DNA from 3 places in the Bacillus sp. L381 genome. Region 2 is predicted to be linked to each of the others. Evidence: predicted binding sites of a transcription regulator. Region 2 holds the regulator's gene; each other region holds the start of a gene.
The links. The regulator LexA, encoded in region 2, represses DNA repair genes until DNA is damaged. The targets are predictions, from matches to a motif close to CGAACATATGTTCG.
Positions count from the first base shown of each region.

Region 1: a site for LexA is predicted at 2,669-2,682, ahead of ruvA (Holliday junction branch migration protein RuvA). Genes of this name have one in related genera too.
Region 3: a site for LexA is predicted at 3,548-3,561, ahead of recA (recombinase RecA). Genes of this name have one in related genera too.

Region 1 covers NZ_CP127224.1:2,531,483-2,539,027, forward strand. The annotation lists gene queA (tRNA preQ1(34) S-adenosylmethionine ribosyltransferase-isomerase QueA) at 1-765, opposite strand, end outside; gene QRX25_RS12915 (DUF2905 domain-containing protein) at 791-991, opposite strand; gene ruvB (Holliday junction branch migration DNA helicase RuvB) at 984-1,988, opposite strand; gene ruvA (Holliday junction branch migration protein RuvA) at 1,999-2,604, opposite strand; gene bofC (sporulation cell-cell signaling protein BofC) at 2,739-3,215, opposite strand; gene QRX25_RS19845 (hypothetical protein) at 3,381-3,500, opposite strand; gene QRX25_RS12935 (YhcN/YlaJ family sporulation lipoprotein) at 3,625-4,218, opposite strand; gene safA (spore coat assembly protein SafA) at 4,366-5,526, opposite strand; gene nadA (quinolinate synthase NadA) at 5,653-6,756, opposite strand; gene nadC (carboxylating nicotinate-nucleotide diphosphorylase) at 6,756-7,545, opposite strand, start outside.
Region 2 covers NZ_CP127224.1:1,774,825-1,782,369, reverse strand. The annotation lists gene tkt (transketolase) at 1-1,750, opposite strand, end outside; gene QRX25_RS08775 (DUF896 domain-containing protein) at 1,917-2,150, opposite strand; gene QRX25_RS08770 (YneB family resolvase-like protein) at 2,219-2,869, opposite strand; gene yneA (cell division suppressor protein YneA) at 2,885-3,196, opposite strand; gene lexA (transcriptional repressor LexA) at 3,352-3,972, shown strand; gene QRX25_RS08755 (hypothetical protein) at 4,304-4,732, opposite strand; gene QRX25_RS08750 (YndM family protein) at 4,887-5,336, shown strand; gene QRX25_RS08745 (prohibitin family protein) at 5,364-6,194, opposite strand; gene QRX25_RS08740 (DUF8570 family protein) at 6,181-6,330, opposite strand; gene QRX25_RS08735 (poly-gamma-glutamate hydrolase family protein) at 6,437-7,258, opposite strand; partial or broken gene QRX25_RS19835 (DUF4177 domain-containing protein) at 7,456-7,538, shown strand.
Region 3 covers NZ_CP127224.1:1,619,588-1,627,132, forward strand. The annotation lists gene QRX25_RS08235 (DUF3388 domain-containing protein) at 1-632, shown strand, start outside; gene QRX25_RS08240 (helix-turn-helix domain-containing protein) at 651-1,538, shown strand; gene pgsA (CDP-diacylglycerol--glycerol-3-phosphate 3-phosphatidyltransferase) at 1,613-2,194, shown strand; gene QRX25_RS08250 (competence/damage-inducible protein A) at 2,212-3,462, shown strand; gene recA (recombinase RecA) at 3,634-4,677, shown strand; gene QRX25_RS08260 (serine hydrolase domain-containing protein) at 4,843-6,024, shown strand; gene rny (ribonuclease Y) at 6,315-7,545, shown strand, end outside.

The sequences.
Region 1 (7,545 bases), 760 kb from region 2:
TGTCGTTCCGACCGACACGATGCGCCCGCCCGCCTTTCTGACCTCATTTAAAGAGGCGGCGGTTTCTTCCGTCATTTCATAAAATTCCGCATGCATGTTATGCTCTTCCACATCATCTGCACTGACTGGGCGGAAAGTGCCGAGCCCCACGTGAAGGGTGATAAATTCAATCCGCACGCCCTTTTGCTTCAGCTCGTCCAGAATCTCTTCCGTAAAATGAAGTCCGGCCGTCGGGGCGGCGGCAGAACCGATTTCTTTTGAAAAGACGGTCTGATACCGCTCTTTATCATCAAGCTGCTCTTTAATATAAGGAGGCAGCGGCATTTCACCGAGAGATTCAAGCACTTCATAAAAAATCCCGTCATACCGGAATTTTATTTTTCGGCCGCCATGATCAAGCTCCTCCGTACAGACTGCTGTCAGCCGGCCGTCGCCAAATGTCAGAACCGTACCTTTTCTTACGCGTTTCGCCGGCTTTACGAGCGTTTCCCATGTATCGTTTTCTTCCTGTTTTAATAAAAGGAGCTCCACTTTCGCTCCCGTATCTTCTTTTGTGCCGAATAATCTGGCGGGCAGCACACGGGTATTGTTCAAAACGAGACAATCCCCTTCTTTAAAAAAGCTGACAATCTCTTTAAATGAACTGTCCGTCAGTCCGCCCGTCTGTTTGTCAAGCACCATCAGACGCGATGCGTCACGCTCTTTCAGCGGCACTTGGGCAATGAGGCGTTCAGGCAGTTCAAAATCAAATAAATCGACTTTCATCATTTCACCTTTATTCTGTCTATTGTTATTTCATTCTGCCGAAAAAATTGAGCAGAATGGATAGTATCACACTGATCACAATACAAGTGACAACGGGAAAGAAAAATGTGACATTTCCCTTCTTAACGAAAATATCTCCGGGCAGCCTTCCGACAAAGTGCCAGACTGCGCCGGCAATAAGCAAAACAGCACCGAGAACCATGAGAATCTTCGGAAAGTCAGTCACAGGCGGGTGCCTCCAATCGAAAATGCTCATACACAGCCGGGGTCACGACCCGTCCTCTCGGCGTCCTTTGGAGAAATCCGATCTGAAGAAGATACGGTTCGTACACATCTTCTATTGTATGCGGTTCTTCTCCGATTGTCGCGGAAATCGTATCAAGGCCGACGGGACCGCCGCTGAATTTTTCAATCATGCCCATCAGCAGCTTATGGTCAATATGGTCAAGGCCGAGCGCGTCGACTTGAAGACGTTCGAGCGCGTCGTGAGCGATTTCTTCCGTGATGCGGCTGTCGCCGAGCACCTGGGCAAAATCTCTCACCCTTCTGAGAAGCCGGTTTGCAACCCGCGGCGTTCCCCTTGACCGTCTGGCGATTTCCAAAGCCGGGGCTTCTTCGATTTCAACTTCGAATACTTCAGCCGTTCTTGACACGATATCTGTCAGTTCTTCCTTCGTATAGTATTCAAGGCGGGACAGCACCCCGAACCGGTCTCTGAGCGGCGCGGTCAATAAGCCGACCCTGGTCGTCGCCCCTACCAGCGTAAAAGGCGGAAGGTCAAGGCGGACGGAGCGGGCGGACGGGCCTTTACCAATGACGATATCAAGGCAGAAATCCTCCATCGCCGGGTACAGCACTTCTTCGATTGACCGGTTCAGCCTGTGAATTTCGTCTATAAACAGCACATCCCCGGGTTCGAGCGCCGTCAGAATGGCTGCCAAGTCTCCCGGTCTTTCGATAGCGGGTCCTGACGTCGTCCGCATCTCCACACCCATCTCATTGGCCACGATAGACGCAAGCGTTGTTTTTCCGAGACCCGGAGGCCCGTATAAAAGAACGTGGTCAAGCGTTTCCTGCCTCATTTTCGCCGCATCGATAAACACGCGCAGATTTTCTTTTACCTTCTGCTGCCCGATGTACTGGGCGAGGTTCTGCGGCCTGAGGCTTTGCTCGATTATTGATTCATGGCTGTCTGCTTCACTTGAAACGAGCCGTTCATCCATGAACATCACCTTACTTTAATAATTTTTGCAATGCTTTTTTCACATATTGGTCTGTTGAAAGCGCCGTTTCCTCTTTTAAGTGAGGAAGCACTTTTTTAATTTCTTTTTCGGCGTAGCCGAGAACCCTGAGCGCTTCAAGCGCCTCATCAAGCGCCGTTTCAGCCTCTTGTTTTTCAATGCGCGCTTCATGATTGAACAGGTTGTCAATCATTTCAGGCACGACATCGGCCAGTTTGCCTTTCAAATCAAGAATAATCTGCCGTGCCGTTTTTTTGCCCACACCAGGAAATTTCACCAAAAAGGCTTCATCTTCCTGTTCGATCGCTTCGATGACGGCTCCCGGATCACCGGAACCGAGAATGGCGAGCGCCCCTTTCGGACCGATGCCGGTGACATTCAGCAGCTTTGTGAAAAGCGCTTTTTCTTCCCGGGTTGAAAAGCCGTACAAAGAAAAGGCGTCTTCTTTTATATGATGATACGTAAAAATGGTCTCTTGATTGCTTACCTTATAAATAAACGGATTCGGAGTGAAGACCTGATAGCCGATCCCGCCGTTTTCAATCACGATGTATTGGGGAGATACATAATCAATCGTCCCCTTCACGAATTCAATCACACCTATTCACCTCTTTGACTGCTTATCATTGTAACACAAAAACAGCCAAAGTCTTATAGAAAAGTTAACGTATGTTCGCTTTGACACCTTTCATTCAGAAAAAAAAGACATGTGTAACATGTCTTGCGTCAAAGTCAGCCGCTGTAAGTCTTAATATGATCGATCACGCTCTCAAACTCCGCTTTTGTCCTGTATGGTATACCGTGTTCCAAGTGCTTTTGCAATCGGCTTTCCAGCCGCTCTAAATCAATCTGGAAGAAAGACTGGATCGGTTCCGCCAGCGATCCGGGACGGCCGTGAAAAGTGGAAATGACGCCCCCGTCTGTGACACCGATATAACCGTTTACTTTACTGAGCGGAGAAATATCATCAACATGCTTACGGAAAAGGACGAAGCCTTTTTTTTGCTCAACGAGCGTCCAGCCGGCATATGCGGCCCAAAAGTCCTCCATCGCCAAAACGGTTTCATCCGTATGTTCAATGCCGACATCACCGTCCAAATAGACCTTTTCCAGCTGAACATGCACCCGAAGCGGTCCGTAATGCTCAACCTCTGCCCCGTATGCGGCGTTTCCTCCGCAAATCAGGACTGCTGCTGATAAGATAAGCATAAACAAAAGACGCACACCGCAAATTCGTTTCACCAATAACACCTCTTTATTCAATCAAACTCTTGATGCTAGTTTGACCAAAGATGCCGGTGCTTAATCGTTTTCTTTCTATTGTCTGTTTCAGCCGAAAAAAAGCAGCCCTCCTATGGAAGGCTGCCCCGATGATTATGCCCGGCTGGCTGAAATCAATTTCATTTGTCCGGGCGTCAGTTTGAGGCGGTATCCTCTTACAGTCAGATACACGGTTTTTGTCCCGCAGCTATTGTCATGCTCTGTTTTTTTCATCCCGGCCCCTCCGTTACAATTTTATATTGCTTTTATGATAACAGGACAATATAAAGAGCGTTTTAAAAATATGTAAAGAAATGATAAAAAATACTGCCGGATGGAATCATCCGGCAGTCTAAGTCTAACGGCTGTTTTTGTTCATGTCTTGAAGCTTTGTAAAAGTCGCGTTATCGGTAAACACTTTAATTGTGCGGCCGTCCGCGAATTTTTTGGCTGCATGCTTGACTTGTTTATCATTATTTTTCGTAAATGGATGATTTGTTCTGACAGCAATGACGACTCTCGTGTCAGTCACGATGACCTGACTGTCCTGAACGCCTTTTACTTTCTTCACGCGGTTTGCAATTTTTGCCGCCGTTCTGATGTTTTCGGCATTGTCATACCCATTATAAGACATCGCGGCCGGCGGCGTATTGACGTTGCGGCCGTTGTATGTGCCGTCCGTTGTTAACGGAACCCCGTTATTCGGCGTATTTTGGTCAGACACGTTTGTCGTATTTCGGCGGCCGTTTCGGTTTTCCATCATTTCGGAAACAGGTCCTTGATGGTCCATGCCGTACTGGCGTCTGCCGTTATCATTATCATTTGAATAATACCCGACCGGACGTGTTGTCTGATTGTAGCGTCCGTCATTCATGGCATTATTTGCTCCGCATGCCGTTAAGCTTGCCGTCACGGCTAAAACGCCTGCGATCGTCATCAATTTTTTGCCCAATGGAAAAACCCCCCGTGGATTCATCGCTGTGTGAGCGTTTTCCGCTCATGTTTAGGATGTGCTGCCGACGGCGGGTTTAAGCTTGTCAGTTATGACCATTCCTCATTTGGACATAAAAAAAGGAACGACATACATCGTCCCGAAACATTAATCTTCTTCTTCCTCCGGCCGTCCGAATACTTGATTTGGACTCGGCTGATTAGGCGAGACATTGGGATTTGCTCCGCCGTAAGGCATAAAATATCCGGCATTTGCCCCCACATTCGGAAATGGCTGCACAGGCATATTTGCGTGATGATGATGAGACCCGTGGTGATGATGGTGATGATGTGAATCATGGCAGCCGCAATCATCATCCTTATATTTCCCATCGTGATGAGGCGCGTTTGCGTGATGTGACGGATATCCGCCGTAATACGGCATGTGAGCGTACGAAGCACCTCCGAAACCTGATGTGAAACCACCATAATGCTCTGCGTTTTCATGAGCCTGGTTTTCAAATTCACCATAACCGCCAAATCCCGGGTGGAATCCGTACGAATATGGCATCGGCATTACCGGAAAGCCTCCAAAACCGCCGAAACCTCCGCCTACAGGGAAGAACGGGTGGCATAACCCCGAACCCGGCAGCATCGGTGTCACCGGAACCGGACAAGGACAAGGCATGCACGGCATCGGGTAATGCATAAACGGTTCAACGGCCGGCATATTCGGAAACGGAGCATTCGGAATGTTTGGCATATTCGGCATATGATAAGCGGCGTTTTCTTCTTCCATCTTTCCGACTTCAGGCGCCTTTGGCATATTCGGGTAATTCGCGTTTTCCATGTTGATCATTTCCTCCTGTTGTGGAATGTTATTGTCATACTCTTTCTCTTTCGGCTCGACAAAATGTGTCACAGGTTCCTCCGGCTTAGGAGGCGACCACGGCTGAAACAGCTGATTGGACGGATAATATTGATTCATATCAGCTTCCGGCAGCACATTTTCATGTTTTTCAGGGATCGGCGGCACATACGGAATTGACGGTTTTTGTTCTTCCGCTATGGTGTCTTCGATGTCCACAACTGTTTTCGGTTTTTCTTTAGCATATGGATGCTCATGCTTATGCGCAGACGTTCCGAAGTTTGCATTTGGTTCTTTTCTGACCGGAACGGCTTCTGAAGGCACCTTTATCTTCATTCCAGGCATAATTAAGTCTGGATTGCTAAGCTGATTATTCAATTTTTTTAATTCTTCAAAATCAACTCCGTATTTTTCAGCTATTTTCCAGAGCGAATCGCCTTTTTGAACGATATGAATTTTCAACGTTTTCCCCTCCTATGCACAAAACGTGAACGGTACATTTGTCATTACAATACGTTTCTTCACACTATATGCAGGCGAGCTGGGCATGATGATAAAAAAATTGGAAAGGAGGGGAGTTTTTTATTTTTACGTATGGCTCAGCATTCTGTTCAAAGCACGAAGCGCTTCTGTCCGAACCGCTTTCGGCACTTTAATGACACCTTTCGGCTCGCCTTTTTCAAGCTGCTCAAGCGACCACAATAAATGCGGGAGGTCGATTCTGTTCATTGTCAGACACGGACACATATCCGGATTCAATGATTCAATCTGTTTATCCGGGTGCGAGTGAATGAGGCGCTGAACAAGATTCATTTCCGTGCCGATTGCCCACTTGCTTCCCGGTTCAGCCTGTTCAATCGTATCAATAATGTATTTGGTAGATCCGCTGTCGTCACTGAGCGAGACCACTTCCCGCGAACATTCGGGATGAACGATAATGCGGATGTCAGCGTCCCGCTGCCGCAGCTGAGAGATATTTTCCGCTGTAAACTTTTCATGTACGGAGCAATGTCCTTTCCAAAGGATGACCTTAATGCTTTCCGGGTGATCAGTAAGCAATCGGTTCTGCGCAGGGTCCCATACAGCCATTTCAGTCAGCGGAATGCCGAGGTCATAAGCTGTATTTCTGCCTAAATGCTGATCCGGCAAAAATAAAATTCTTTCTTTTTGTTTAAAAGCCCATTTCAGCACGCTCCGGGCATTCGAAGAGGTGACGGTCGCTCCGCCGTGCCGTCCGACGAACGCTTTAATTTCCGCCGTCGAGTTAACATATGTTAACGGAATGATGGTGTTACCGTACAGCTCTTGAAGCTCTTGCCATGCTTTGTCCGTCTGCTGTATATCTGCCATATCAGCCATCGAGCATCCGGCGCGCATGTCGGGCAAAATCACGGTTTGGTTATCATCGGTCAGCATATCAGCCGTTTCCGCCATAAAATGCACGCCGCAAAACACAATGTATTCCGCATCTTTATTTTTTTCGGCCACTTGGGCAAGCTGCAGGGAGTCACCAGCCGTATCGGCGAATTGTATGACTTCATCTTTTTGATAGTGATGTCCCGGAATGAACAGGCGCTTTCCGAAGGACCGTTTAATTTCGGCGACCCGCTCCTCCATTTCTCCGATGCTCATGTTTTTATAATGGCTCGGCATCATTTCAGCTGATGCAGTTAATACGTCAAAAATAGACATTATGAAAAAGCCCCCTGTTCCGTCGCGACATCCATGCTGATATCGGCGCTTTTTACTGAATGAGTCAGAAATCCCAGTGAAATATAGTGTACGCCTGTTCCTCTATAATCGGGCAATGTGTCCAGCGTTATGCCGCCGGATGCTTCCGTTTTGATATGGCCCGGTGTCATGCCTGCAAAACGCCGGACGGTCTCTGGCGGGCAGTTGTCAAACATAATAACGTCTGCGCCTGCGTCTATTGCCTCCAGCAGCTGCTGTTCGGTTTCAATTTCGACTTCTGCCGCAAGCATCTGCCCCGCTACTTTTCGTGCCCGCTCCATCGCCGCTTTTATCGATCCGCAGGCGGCAATATGATTATCTTTAATCATGATGCCGTCATATAAGCCGAAGCGATGATTACAGCCGCCTCCGATTCGGACCGCGTATTTTTCCAGCATTCTGAGCCCGGGTGTTGTTTTTCTCGTATCGCAAAGCTTAATGGTCGGATCATCAAGACGCCTTTTGGCCTCATCCGTCATTGTCGCAATGCCTGACATTCTTTGTATAAGATTCAGAATGACCCGTTCTCCCGTTAGAAGAGCCGCCGCAGGGCCTTCCATTTCAGCGAGCACGTCTTCTTTTTTCATCCGCTCTCCGTCTTTTTTCAGGGAACGGATGCGAATGTCATTGTGTAAAAGCCCCCATCCTTCACGGATAACAGCTTCCCCGGCAAACACGCCGTCCGTTTTTGCGATAATCTTCGCCTTACAATGCTCATCAGAAAAAATCGCTTGTGACGTCACATCACCC
Region 2 (7,545 bases):
TGACTACAGATACGTGAACGTTTTCTTCAGCAAGCTTCGCCTGAGCTTCAATCGCGAGTCCGACTTCAGAACCCGTCGCTAAAAGAAGTGCGTCCGGTGAATCCGTTTGTGCTTTGGAAACGATATAAGCCCCTTTTTCCACTCCGGCATACGCTTCTTCAGGCTGCTGATCAATTGTCGGCAGGTTTTGGCGTGTCAATACAAGAGCTGTCGGGTGATCCTGGCTTTGAACGGCAAGCTTCCACGCAGCTGCGGTTTCATTTCCGTCAGCAGGTCTGATCACAGAAAGGTTAGGAAGTGCGCGTAAAGAAGCAAGCTGCTCAATCGGTTCGTGAGTCGGTCCGTCTTCTCCTACGGCAATACTGTCATGCGTAAATACATAAGTGACAGGCAGCCCCATTAATGACGCCAGACGAATAGCAGGTCTTAAATAGTCAGAGAACACAAAGAATGTGCCGCCGAATACGCGGAGGCCGCCGTGAAGCGCCATTCCGTTTAAAGCAGCGCCCATCGCGAATTCACGGACCCCGAACCAGAAGTTTTTCCCGGCGTAGTCTTTGGCTGTGAAGTCTCCTGCATTTTTGATTGTCGTTTTGTTTGAACCCGCAAGGTCAGCAGATCCCCCGACAAAGAAAGGAATTTTCTTAGCGATGCCGTTCAGCACCTCACCTGAAGATGCGCGGGAAGCAAGACTGCTGCCTTTTTCATAAACGGGAACTTCCTGATCCCAATCTTTCGGAAGCTCGCCTTTGATGCCGAGTGACAGCTGTTCAGCAAGCTCAGGATATTTTTCTTGATAAGCCGCGAACAGTTCATTCCATTCCTGTTCTTTTTTCGAGCCGGCTTCTTTTACAGCTTGGTTGAAATGCGCGTATACTTCTTCCGGAACATAAAAATCTTCTTCAAATGTCCAAGCGTACGCTTCTTTCGTCAGCTTGCTCTCTTCTTGTCCTAATGGAGCGCCGTGAACGCCAGATGTACCCGCGCGGTTTGGAGAACCGAAACCGATTGTGGTCTTCACTTCAATTAAAGTCGGTTTTTTATCATTCTGGCGCGCTTTTTCAATTGCAGCCGTCAATTCAGCGATGTTGTTTCCGTCCTCAACATAAAGGACTTCCCAGTTCATTGCTTCAAAACGCTGTTTTACATTTTCAGAGAAAGAACGGTCTAAATCACCGTCTAAGGAAATATCATTAGAATCGTATAATACGATCAGGCGGCCTAATTCCAGATGGCCTGCTAGAGAAGCTGCTTCAGAAGAAATGCCTTCCATCAAATCGCCGTCTCCGCAAATACTGTATGTATAATGATCAACTACGTTGAATGAATCACGGTTATATGTTTCAGCCAGATGGCGTTCTGCGATTGCCATTCCCACTGCCATCGCGATACCCTGTCCGAGAGGCCCGGTTGTTGCGTCTACTCCTGCTGTATGCCCGAACTCCGGATGCCCCGGTGTTTTGCTGCCCCATTGACGGAACTGTTTCAGATCATCAATGCTGAGTTCATATCCGCTTAAATGCAGCATGCTGTATAAAAGCATTGAACCGTGTCCTGCTGATAAAACAAAACGGTCGCGGTTAAACCAGCCTGGATTCTGCGGATTCACATTCATAAATTTCGTCCACAGCGTGTAAGCCATCGGAGCGGCTCCCATCGGCATGCCCGGGTGTCCGGAATTAGCTTTTTCAATTGCGTCTATAGACAGTGTACGTATGGTGGCAACTGATTTCTTTTCAATTGTATCCATTATAATCCCCTTCCTTATTGTTGTACCTTTTCATCATAAAGCGATGATGACTTTTTCTCAACTCTTTCAGCTTAAATTTGAGATAAACTTGTTGAAAATTGTCGTAAAGCACAGTCTGATATTAGTATATACGAAAAAAGAATACGTATTGCCGTATTCTTTCTGTTTAATGAAGATTATTTTTCTGTTGTTCCCTTTTTAATTTTTCAGGAGTGACATCATTACCTTCCGGATCAATAACTTTTACGCTCTTAAGCGTATTTTTCATTGAAGAACGGAATCCTTTCAAATACTCTTGGCGAAGCTTTTGCTGTTCGGCTTTTTCCTCATCCGTTATCGTGTTTGATTTAGCTTTTTGAGCCAATTCGTTTATTCTCGCGATTTTTTCTTTAGAAATCATAATAAGCTCCTTTGGTGCGTGTTGATTATATACTACTAAAACGTAATCGTTTTTACAACTGATGCACGTCAGCTGCCTTCGCTGTCTGCGGTATATTCCTGAAAACGCCGGTGAACCGTGGCTTTGGACACATCATAGCCAAATCCTCTTAAGGTGGCTGCGATTTCTGCAAAGGTGAGCTTGTTGGCTCTCAGCCTGACAATTTCCGAAACCGGAACCTCTTTTTTTTCTTTGCCGCTGTTTTCATGCCTGTTTTTCAGATTCCGTTCAGGTTTATAACCGTTTTTTACGGCTCTTTTCATTCCCCGCCGTATCTTCATATTGTGAATTTTTCTTTGATATTCCTCTACAATACTGACGATTTCGAGTACCATCGTATCAGCTTCGGAAAGCTCCAGCTCGCCCTTATGAGCCATCGTATATATTTTTACGTTTTCCCTGTAAATACAATGCAAAAGCGCGATCTTGGCGTTTCCTCTTCCCAGCCTTGTTTCGTCCTGCACCAATATCGCGTCAATATGTGATTTTTTAATATCATCAAGCATTTCAAATACTCCGTCGCGGTCCATTTCGTAACCGCTGGCTTTCTCAGAAATGACTTTTACGACTTCCATGCCGTTTGCCGCAGCGATCTCACTAAGCTCCTCTTCCTGTCTTTTTAAAGACGTTTGCTGCTGTTCTTTGTTTGTGCTAACCCTGGCATAAATGAGCGCCTTCATTTCTCTCTTTCCTCTCTAATTGACAATGGCCAGCTGATATACGGCCGGATGCTTCTTCTTAACCGGAAGAATAAGTTCGTCTCCGGGCTTTATATCAGCAGTTTGGAGATGATTATTCTCCGTCACCCACTCAATGAACTCTTCCTTATTAATATTTTTCTTTTCTGCTACATGATCCGCAAGTGACCAGAGAGTATCGCCGTCCTGAACCTTTATTTTAACATATTGGCTGAGCGTCTGATCATTCCCCGCACATGAAACAAGTAAAATAGCGGCACTTAAAATCGCAGTAAACAGTCCGACAAATATGATAGATTCCTTCGCCATTTATACAACCTCCGATAAGAATGTTTGTTCGCTTTTTATATCTTTCAGTATATACGAACAAACGTTTCTGTCAATCGTTTTTTCGAACCTATGTTTGTACTGTCAGGAAAATCATGCTATAATCTACTTAAAATCGACGTTTTGAGGTGCGAAATATGACGAAGCTATCAAAAAGGCAGCTTGATATCCTGCGTTTTATTAAAGAAGAGGTAAAAACGAAAGGATATCCGCCTTCTGTAAGAGAGATAGGAGAAGCAGTAGGACTGGCTTCCAGTTCAACCGTGCACGGACATTTGGCACGGCTGGAGACAAAAGGCCTGATCAGACGGGACCCTACTAAACCGAGGGCCATTGAGGTATTGGATGAAGAAGAAGTTCAAATTCCGAAAAGCCAGGTCGTAAATGTTCCGGTAATCGGGAAAGTGACGGCGGGTATTCCGATTACGGCTGTTGAAAATATCGATGAGTATTTTCCGCTTCCTGACCGGATGGTTCCTCCGGGCGAACATGTATTTATGTTAGAAATCATGGGAGAAAGTATGATTGACGCCGGCATTTTTGACAAAGATTATGTCATTGTCAAACAGCAGAACACGGCTAATAACGGGGAAATCGTGGTGGCTATGACCGAAGATGATGAAGCGACGGTCAAGCGCTTCTATAAAGAGGACAATTATGTGCGGCTGCAGCCGGAAAATCCGACGATGGAACCGATTATCCTGCAAAACGTAAGCATTTTAGGGAAAGTCATCGGCGTATTCAGAGCCGTCCATTAATTCTATTAAACTTTATTTATCGTAAAACCCCTCACATAGGGGTTTTTCTTTTGCATAAAAAAGAGCAGGTTCGCCCTGGCTTGGAAACGAACCCGCTAAGGAGGAAAAACTTACATCATGCTTACATTCTTATTATCCGACATCTGACTTTTGAAGTCAACAAATAATGTTTCCCTAAAGAAACTTTTTATATAATTTTCGGGCTGAATTTGTTTATGTCATCTTTATTTTGGGCGGGCGGATCAAATCTATATATGAATATTTAGTACATAGTACAATGTGTATCGAATATGCGTAAAAAATCCCGCTTCTTTTTAGCGGGTATCTATTTTTAATCAAAATGATAATATTCGACGCCGTATAACCCTTTAATATAGACAGGTTCACAGATGTTTGAAGAGCTTTCAATCAGAATCCTGTATTTGTGATACGGGTCAATTGATTTTTTATCCTGTGCACTGAGGTTTAACCAGCTGCCGCTGTAGCTTTTAGAACTTAATGTATAAAAATTTCCGTTCAGCGCCATCCGCTGGAGTTTCATGTTTAAACCGCATGAAGAGTTGTTCATTATGGTGAACTTGTATCCTAAAAAGTAATCGTCAGCTGATACAGTCCCCGGATTTTCAATATAAAACTCTTTTGCATTTCCCTCTAATGTGAAGCTCGTTTTTGATCCGAATTCAGTGGTAGCCGCTTTGGCTGAGTGTATTCCGCAAAAACATAATAAAAAAACAGCAATACATATCCAGCACCTTTTCAATTTGCATCCCCCTTTTTACATATTTTAACTTGTGAATACAATGACGTCTATCCATATTTTATTAAATCGCATACTTTATAACCACAATATACCAGTTTAAAAATTTTTGGATTGCCTACAATGAAGACTAAACGAAATAACGAAGGTGGTTCAAATGAAACACGTAATTGCTTTCGCTTCTAAAACAGCGCTCACACTTGCTTTGCTGTACATTGTTCTGGATCTTATGTACCAAGTAACTTTTTTAAACGTTCTGTTTATTACATTGATCTTGAGTTTGATCACTTATTTTGCGGGCGATTACATGATTCTGCCGAGAACAAGCAATTTCACAGCTGCTGCAGCTGATTTCGGAATTTCATTCATTATATTATGGATATTCCTTATGAACATTGGCGGTTTTAATGTTTCTCCTGCCGCGGCATCGGTTATTTCTGCACTTTGCCTTACTGTTTTTGAGGCATTTTTTCACCGGTATTTGCAGCAATATGTGCTTCCTGAAGATTATCCGGCCACAACAGAGACAGACAGCACGCTATTGAGCTATCAAACCGAGGCGTCTGAAGAGTTAATGCCGGAAAAGGATCCTCAGGAAAAAACATAAAAAGGAGGCATTCGCCTCCTTTTCTTTTTATTTTTGCTTCTGATCGTCCAGCGGCAGCTGCAGCAGTGAGTCTGTGCCTGTCGCTTTCGGCGTTTTTCCGTCCCATTTTTCAATCCATTTATATTTGATCATTTCATCAGACATTGATTTTTTTATAATTTCGTTATAATCAGCGATCCCTTCCGCTTCAATTTTTTTCTTTTTCGCTTCGGCTTCGGCTATTTTAATTTCAGTTTGTGTCCGTTCAAGCTCCTGTGAAGACTTCACCCTTGCATCAATGGCTTCCTGTGTGGCTTTATCCGGCTTCGGTACGCCAAGCGTCAGATCATCAATTAAAAATCCGAGATTCTTCATATCATCAGCAAATCTTTTTTGAACATCTGCAGCGGCTTCCGCAGATTTTTGCCCGTATGTGTCAATAACCGAGTATTTGCTGATTGATTTTCGCGCCGCGTCCCACAGCCTTGTTTTTAAATATGTATTTTCAATCGTTTCAACGTCTACCGCCCCGAATTTGTTAAACAGATCCACTACTTTGTCAGGCTGAACGACATAGTTATAAGCAATATCCATTTCAATATTTTTACCGTCTGAAGTTGCCACTTTTATATTTTCATTATTCACTGTCTGCATACGCACCGGATATTCCGTTACTTTATTAAATAGACCGACTAAGTGCCAGCCTTGGTCCAATGTTTCGGATTTTACCCCGCCGTTCGGTGAATATACAACCCCGACATAACCATTCGGTATTTTTTCAATGAAAAGTGACGCTGTAACGCCCGCAATCAAAAGGGCTGCGCCTATTATCACACCGCCGAGTATTTTTTTTGTGTTTCTCCGCTTATTTTCGCTCATGCTGGTCTTCTTCCTCCCATGACTTTTTAAATTTTTTGGCTTTGCTTCCCACTTGTTTAAAGATAGGACTCAGCATCAGCCATAAACCGAACCCGATAATGACAAGAAGAATGATAGACCCGATCATCACTTTCATTTGCCCACCTCTTTTCTTTCACCCTGTCAGTTATGTATACGATCTTAAGAACTTAAAGTTTCATAAATTTCAAAAGAAAAAGCTCCGCCACCCAAATGCGGCGTGCTTATTTATAATTGTCACTGATAAAATCAGAAATCGTTTTTGTGAATTGGTAAAAGGTATTGTTCTGTGTGGACGCTCTGCTTTTCAGCGTAAAGGTATCAAATAGTGATTTTCTGAAGCCGGTGCTCATTTCGATTTGAATACTCAACCCGGATGAAGAATGATTGGCAAGGTTGTTCGGACTGACGCCTGCATACTTATCATTTGTGTCGAGAAAAACGGCTGGATACCCATGCCCTTTCAGCACATCTGTCAAAAGTTCGGCCCGTGCTCTGTCTGTACCGCCGATTTTTATCTTTTTATCGACGCTGCCGTAGCCGTGCAAAGAAATGACATTTGAGTGCTCTTTCACCATTTGAACAGCCCTAGGTTCGTCAAAATGCGAACTGGTCAAATGCAAATCAGCATTACCGGCTGATTTTAATCCTTCAAATAAATACAGGCTCCGGTTTTCGGCAATTTCTCTGGCTAACTCACTGGTCCCCGGCTCTATGCCTCCGCCGTGTATGGCTAATATGAGAACAGAAGGGTCATGCTCTTTCGTTGAAATGGAATAAACAGAGGGGTTCTCATGCAGCTTTAATTCCTCGAAACTGCCGTAAGTATCTGAAGCGGCATCAGCCCGTAAAAACGGCAGAAGCAAAAACGATAAAATTAAAACTAAAATTCCTTTTTTGGTTATTGATGGCAATTGTATGTTTATGTTACAATACAAATGCTTCAGCCTTTGAAGCGAACGGCAGAACAGGGTGACTTTGGACGGTTTCTTCTGCTCTGCCTCTTTGCCAGCAGCTCGGTTTTCTCTTCTAACCCTTTTTTTCATAACATCATCCTTTCTTTTATTTACACTTTTGTCACAATATTATATACCTTGGACAAGACCTCCGTTCATCTTAAAGAATAAAAACATCAGAGCAACCTCCATCCTTTACGTAAAAAAGTCTTTCCGTTCAGAAAGACGGAATGCTTACATGATAAACATGAAACCTTCTCCCTTTGTTCCGTATAAAAATAAGAGTGCGGCTGGTTCAAATATTTGCTCCCAGCATGACGGATATGGGGCAGCGGCTTATTTCGAAATTATATTTGAACGTGCCATATGACTTTTTA
Region 3 (7,545 bases), 160 kb from region 2:
TAGATCAAATTAAACGATTGGAATCAATTTTAAAAACAATGGAGACCATTAAAGTAACGAAGCTGAGAGAACCGAGGCTTCGCGACCGTCTCGCAGTCCGCCACGGAAGATACATTCAGCGTGATGCCGATGACAAAAAAACCTTCCGTTTTGAAAGGGACGAGCTTGGTCTTTTGGTTGACTTTATGGCCGAGCTGTTTAAAAAAGAAGGACACAAACTGATCGGAATCCGGGGAATGCCGCGGGTCGGAAAAACGGAGTCCATCGTTGCGTCAAGCGTCTGTGCCAGCAAAAGATGGCTTTTCGTATCATCAACGCTTTTAAAACAAACGATCCGGAGCCAGCTGGTTGCTGATGAATACAGCACGGAAAACGTGTTTATCCTTGATGGCATCGTTTCGACAAGACGCGGATCTGAGCGCCATCTTCAGCTCGTCAGTGAAATTATGAGGCTTCCGGCGACAAAGGTCGTGGAGCACCCCGATATTTTTGTCCAGAATACGGAGTATACGCTCGATGATTTCGATTATATTATCGAACTCAGAAATGATCCTGATGAAGTCATTACATATGAACATGCAGAAGAACCGCAAATGTTTGATCAGACCGGTTTTTCAAGCTTTGATTTTTAATATTGGAAGGTGTTTGTTGTGACAGAATTAGCAATCCGGCTTAAAGAAGCCAGAGAGGAAAAAGGGATGTCATTGGATGAACTCCAAGCGGCGACGAAAATTCAGAAAAGATACTTAACCGCTCTGGAAGAAGGCTCTTATGACGTCATTCCCGGCAATTTTTATGTGCGGGCGTTTATCAAGCAATACGCTGAGGCTGTCGGGCTTGATTCAGACCAATTATTTGAAGAATATAAAAAAGACATCCCAAACACGTACCATGACGATGTGTCGGAAAAAATCTCCGGCCTCGCCATGCAAAGGGAGCTGCCTAAGTCCGCTTCAAAGGCGGCAGAATGGCTGCCGACCGTCCTTATAGTCATCGGTGTCATTATCGTCATTGCGATCGTGTATGCGATTATTCAGCTCGGAATGAGCAAGTCCGGGCAGACAGACGGGGATAAGGCCGCCACCCAAAGCGAGAGCAAGTATGAGATTCCTAAGGATTCTGCGCTGAAAAATGACGGCAATACAAATGACGCGCAAACTGACAGCAAAAAGGACACAAAAGAGTCAGAGCAGAAAAAGAAAGAAAAAAGCAGTGAAAAAACAGAGATCAAAGCGGCCGGAACGGAAGGATCCGCTTCATCATACGACGTTTCCGGGGCTGATAAGTATAAGCTTGAACTGATTGCTTCAGATAACGCATGGATCCGCGTCCGTGATGACAGCGGCGGTTCTTTAAAAGAAGGAACGCTGCAAAAAGGCGAAACCTATAAAAAAGACATCACGGATCAAAAGCAGATTGAAATACGCACGGGCTATGCCCCTAACCTGAAAATTAAAATCAACGGAGAGGTTCTGTCCTATGAACTCAATCCGCATGATGTGATGGCGCAGACAATCACAATCAAGATGAAAAAATAAAAGGGGAAAAAAGTCATCTGAACGATTAAGATGACTTTTTCTTCACGTCCGAGTACATATATTGGAGGGGCTTTATGTTTAACTTACCGAATAAAATCACACTGGCAAGAATCGCTTTAATTCCAGTATTTATGATTATCATGCTTGTTCCTTTTCAATGGGGAAGCCTTCATATAGGGGATGAATCGATTCCGGTCGCACATCTTACGGGAGCTGTTTTGTTCATTATCGCATCAACGACTGACTGGGTGGATGGCTACTACGCCAGAAAGCTGAACCTCGTGACAAACTTCGGGAAATTTTTAGATCCGCTGGCTGACAAACTGCTGGTGTCCGCGGCATTAATTACGCTTGTGCAGTTTGACCTTGCGCCGGCGTGGATGGTCATCGTCATCATCAGCCGCGAATTTGCCGTAACGGGGTTAAGACTTGTCCTGGCAGGAACGGGAGAAGTCGTAGCCGCCAATATGCTGGGGAAAATTAAAACATGGGCCCAGATCATCGCTGTTGCCGCGCTTTTGCTTCATAATCTCCCGTTTGAGCTCGTTTCTTTCCCGTTCGGCGATATCGCTTTATGGGTGGCCGTGCTCTTCACAGTCATTTCCGGCTGGGATTATTTTGCGAAGAACTGGGATGCGTTAAAAACATCTAACTGAGAAAGAAGGACGTAAAGATGGAAATAGCAAAAAAAGCGGAAATCATTGCAGTCGGCTCAGAGCTTCTGCTCGGCCAGATCGCCAATACGAATGCGCAGTTTATCAGTAAAGAGCTGGCGGAAATCGGCGTAAATGTGTTTTATCATACCGCTGTCGGAGACAATCCGGAGCGGCTTAAGCAAGTCATCCGCATTGCGGAAGAGCGCTCAGACCTGATTATTTTTTCTGGCGGCCTCGGACCGACCAAGGACGATTTAACAAAAGAAACCATTGCAAACACTTTGGGGCGCCCGCTCGTTCTGAATGACGAAGCGTTCCGGTCGATTGAAGAGTATTTCGCGAAAACAAAACGGACAATGTCGCCGAATAACCGCAAACAGGCGCTCGTCATTGAAGGCTCAGACGTTTTGGCGAATCACTTCGGCATGGCGCCGGGAATGCTTGCAGAGCACGGCTCAAGACTTTATATGCTGCTCCCTGGGCCGCCGAGCGAGCTGCGTCCGATGTTTGAAAATGAAGCGAAGCCGCTGCTTCTTAAAAAGCTCGGTACAAATGAGAAGATCGTTTCAACCGTGCTGCGGTTTTTCGGAATCGGTGAATCGCAGCTTGAAGCTGATTTAGAAGATATCATTGATGCGCAGACGAACCCGACGATTGCGCCGCTTGCTGCCGACGGCGAGGTCACGCTGCGTTTAACGGCGAAACATGCCGACGAAAAAGAAACAGAGCGGCTTTTAAAAGAAACGGAAGCCGCCATTTTGGAACGTGCCGGTGAATTTTTCTACGGATATGATGATACGTCGCTGGTGAAGGAGCTTTCAAAAGCATGCAGACAAAACGGAATCACGATTTCCTCTGCCGAAAGCTTTACCGGAGGCCTGTTTTCAGAGTGGGTGACTGATTTAAGCGGTGCGTCTCAACTATTTGCGGGGGGCGTTGTCTGCTATTCCGACAGCGTGAAACAGAATGTGCTCGGCGTGAAAGCTGAAACGCTCGCAGAAAGCGGAGCGGTCAGCAAAGAGTGCGCGAAAGAGCTTGCCGCCGGTGTAAGAAAGCTGACCGGAAGCGATATCGGCATCAGCTTTACCGGAGTTGCGGGCCCCGATCCGCAGGAAGGGCATGCCCCGGGCCGCGTCTTTATCGGTATTTCCGCGGAAGGGAAAGAAGAGGTGCACGAATTTAACTTTGCCGGCTCAAGAACCGGAATCAGAAAGCGCGCCGCTAAATACGGCTGCCATCTTATTTTGAAAATGCTGGATCAAAAATAAAGTTTTAAAGAGTGGGTTTCTCTGATTTTTAAGTTTTACAAGGGGAATAATGCTCTTTTTAAGAAAAGCGAACGCGGAAAAAATCCGAATATGCGTTCGCTTTTTTCTTGGCAAATGTCAGTAAACAAGGTATAGTATATGTAGTGGCAAGATAAAGGAGGAAAAAAATAAATGAGTGATCGTCAGGCAGCCTTAGATATGGCTCTTAAGCAAATAGAAAAACAATTCGGCAAAGGTTCCATCATGAAGCTCGGAGAAAAAACGGATACAAGAATTTCAACGGTGCCGAGCGGTTCCCTTGCACTTGATACCGCTCTCGGAATAGGCGGATACCCGCGCGGACGGATTATTGAAGTATACGGACCTGAAAGCTCAGGTAAAACGACTGTAGCGCTTCACGCAATCGCTGAGGTTCAGGAAAAAGGCGGACAGGCAGCATTTATTGATGCCGAGCATGCTCTTGATCCTGTTTACGCGCAAAAGCTCGGTGTCAATATTGAAGAGCTGCTGCTTTCTCAGCCGGATACGGGAGAGCAGGCGCTGGAGATTGCTGAAGCGCTGGTGCGAAGCGGAGCTGTCGATATCGTAGTCGTTGACTCTGTTGCGGCGCTTGTTCCAAAAGCTGAAATTGAAGGTGACATGGGTGATTCACACGTCGGTTTACAGGCGCGTCTCATGTCTCAGGCGCTCCGTAAGCTTTCCGGCGCCATCAATAAATCTAAAACAATCGCAATCTTTATTAACCAGATTCGTGAAAAAGTCGGCGTTATGTTCGGAAATCCGGAGACGACACCGGGCGGCCGCGCGCTGAAATTCTATTCTTCCGTGCGTCTTGAAGTGCGCCGTGCCGAGCAATTAAAGCAGGGCAACGACGTCATGGGGAATAAGACGAGAATTAAAGTCGTAAAAAACAAAGTCGCTCCTCCGTTCCGTACGGCTGAAGTGGACATTATGTACGGTGAAGGAATCTCCAAAGAAGGGGAAATCATCGACCTTGGAACTGAACTTGATATCGTGCAGAAAAGCGGCTCATGGTATTCTTATGAAGAAGAACGCCTCGGACAGGGCCGTGAAAACGCCAAGCAGTTCTTAAAAGAAAATAAAGACATCATGCTGATGATTCAGGAACAAATCCGTGAACATTACGGTTTGGACAATAACGGTGTTACGGAAAAAGCGGAAGAAGTTCAGGAAGAGCTTGAATTCGAAGAATAAAAGCACGATAAAAAGAGCGGAATAAGCAATTTCCGCTCTTTTTTGTGTGTTTCAAAAAACACTGGCTGTTTCGGAAAATTTTATCTGAAATGTTACAACTTTTTTCACCCTTCACTCGTCTAACATCATGGCGAAAGTTGAAATTATATCTGAGGAGGAAAAAAGATGACGAGCCCCCGCCGCACAAGAATTAATAAACATAGAAAGAAGAAGCTGATGAAAACGGGAGGGCTGTTTCTTTTTCTGCTGCTTGTCACTGTTTTTATTATGATCTGGACCGTCACAGCGCATCACCGGGAGAAGGAATCCGTTAAAAGCGCTCCCGCTGCTCAATCTGATTCTTCAAAAGACCAGACTCAACAAAAAAAAGAAAAGACGCAAAAAGAGAAAACACCTAAATCAATCGATCACAATAAACAGATCAGCAATTACTTGCAACAGATCGGGTTCAGCGGCACAGCAATGGTCGTAAAAGATGGAAAGGTTGTGCTGAAAAAAGGTTTTGGCTATGCGGACCGAAAACAAAAAATTAAGAACAATCCGGAGACATCATATTATGTCGGTTCTTCACAAAAAGCGTTAATCGCGACGGCTGTCTTACAGCTTGAAGAAAAAGGGCTGCTTCAGACGAGTGACACCGTCAGTACATACTTGCCGAATTTTCCTAACGGCACGCGCATTACACTGAAAAATCTGCTCAATCATACGTCAGGAATAAACGGACATATTGAGGGACAGGGACCGATTTCTCCTATTGATTTAATCAAAGATATAGAATACCGCGGAATTAAACGGCAGCCTGGGGTTTGGGAGTACAGGGATTCCAATTATTCAGTGCTCGCCTATATCGTATCTCAAGTCAGCGGGGAGTCATACGAACAATATATTAAAGACCATGTGTTTAAACCGGCCGGAATGAAGCATGCCGGATTTTACAAATCTTTTGCTGAAGCCAAATATCCGGCTGTCGGCTACAAAGTTGATGAGAGCGGCCGGCTTGTCACGCCTCACCTTTTAGACTTATCGCAGCTCTACGGGGCGGGCGATATGTATATGAGCGCTGAAGATCTTTACAAATTTGATAAAGCGGTCGTAAACGGCACGCTCCTTTCAAAAGAAAGCTTTACAAAAATGTTCACAGCAGGAAGCAGTTCCGCTTACGGCATGGGATTTTACATTGATCCGGGAAGCTACTCCAATCACGGCGTAATGCCCGGTTACAACATCTTGAACAGCTTCAGCCATTCGGCAAGCAAATATGTCATTTTATTGTCAAATATTCAGAATAACGCCAAATTAGGACAGGTGAACAACAGAATTTACCAATTGCTTAACCAGGCGAACTAACGAGCCGCCATTCACGAAAAGCAGCTGAAGGTATGGTATGATATATACATGGCGTAGATTCCGAGATGAAGGCGAATCGTTAAGCTGGCAAGCTTGACAAGTATTTCCGACACAATTACAATGAAGTTGTAACATTTGTTTTTTAACATGATTGTTAAACCATTTAAACTTGACAAGGGTATGAAAGACTCATTCCCTGTGAAGGTTCTGTATGTTGAGAAAATCAGACAATGTACATGCCGGCACTTATTTAAGCAACAACCAAGTTCATAGCAAGAGGAGGTGAAAGTATGACCCCAATGACGGTTCTCATCTCCATTTTGCTGACTCTGCTCGGTTTAGTTGTTGGCTACTATGTTCGTAAAACCATTGCCGAAGCAAAGATTGCGGGCGCACGCGGTGCTGCCGAGCAAATCCTTGAAGATGCAAAGCGTGATGCTGAAGCACTGAAAAAAGAAGCTCTGCTTGAAGCAAAGGACGAAATCCATACACTTCGAATAGATGCTGAACAGGAAGTTCGTGAAAGACGAAATGAGCTTCAAAAACAAGAAAACCGTTTACTTCAAAAAGAAGAAAATCTTGACCGTAAACATGAAGGAATTGATAAACGGGAAGCGATGTTGGAGAAGAAAGATCATTCTCTGAATGAACGACAACAACATATTGAAGAGATGGAAAGCAAAGTGGATGAGATGATTCGTATGCAGCAGTCAGAACTCGAACGCATTTCGAGCCTGACACGGGATGAAGCGAAACAAATCATTCTTGACCGGGTTGAAAATGAGCTTTCACATGATATCGCCATCATGACAAAAGAAACCGAAAACCGTGCGAAAGAAGAGGCAGACAAAAAGGCGAAAAACATTTTGTCGCTTGCTCTGCAGCGCTGTGCAGCAGATCATGTTGCCGAAACGACGGTATCGGTCGTCAATCTTCCGAATGATGAGATGAAAGGACGTATCATCGGCCGTGAAGGGCGTAACATCCGTACGCTTGAAACGCTTACAGGTATTGACCTGATTATTGATGACACACCTGAAGCAGTCATTCTTTCCGGATTTGATCCGATCAGACGGGAGACGGCAAGAATCGCTCTTGATAAACTCGTTCAGGATGGCCGTATTCACCCGGCTCGTATTGAAGAAATGGTTGAAAAATCCCGCCGCGAGGTTGATGACTATATCCGGGAAATGGGTGAGCAGACGACATTTGAAGTCGGCGTTCACGGACTCCATCCGGATCTGATCAAGATTCTCGGCCGGTTGAAATTCCGTACAAGCTATGGGCAGAACGTACTGAAACATTCAATGGAAGTTGCGTTTTTAGCCGGTTTAATGGCTTCCGAGCTAGGAGAAGATGCAAAGCTTGCCAAGCGGGCCGGTCTTCTGCATGACATCGGAAAAGCAATTGACCATGAAGTGGAAGGAAGCCACGTGGAAATCGGAGTGGAGCTTGCGACCAAATATAAAGAGCATCCAGTCGTCATTAACAGTATTGCGTCACACCACGGAGACGAAGAGC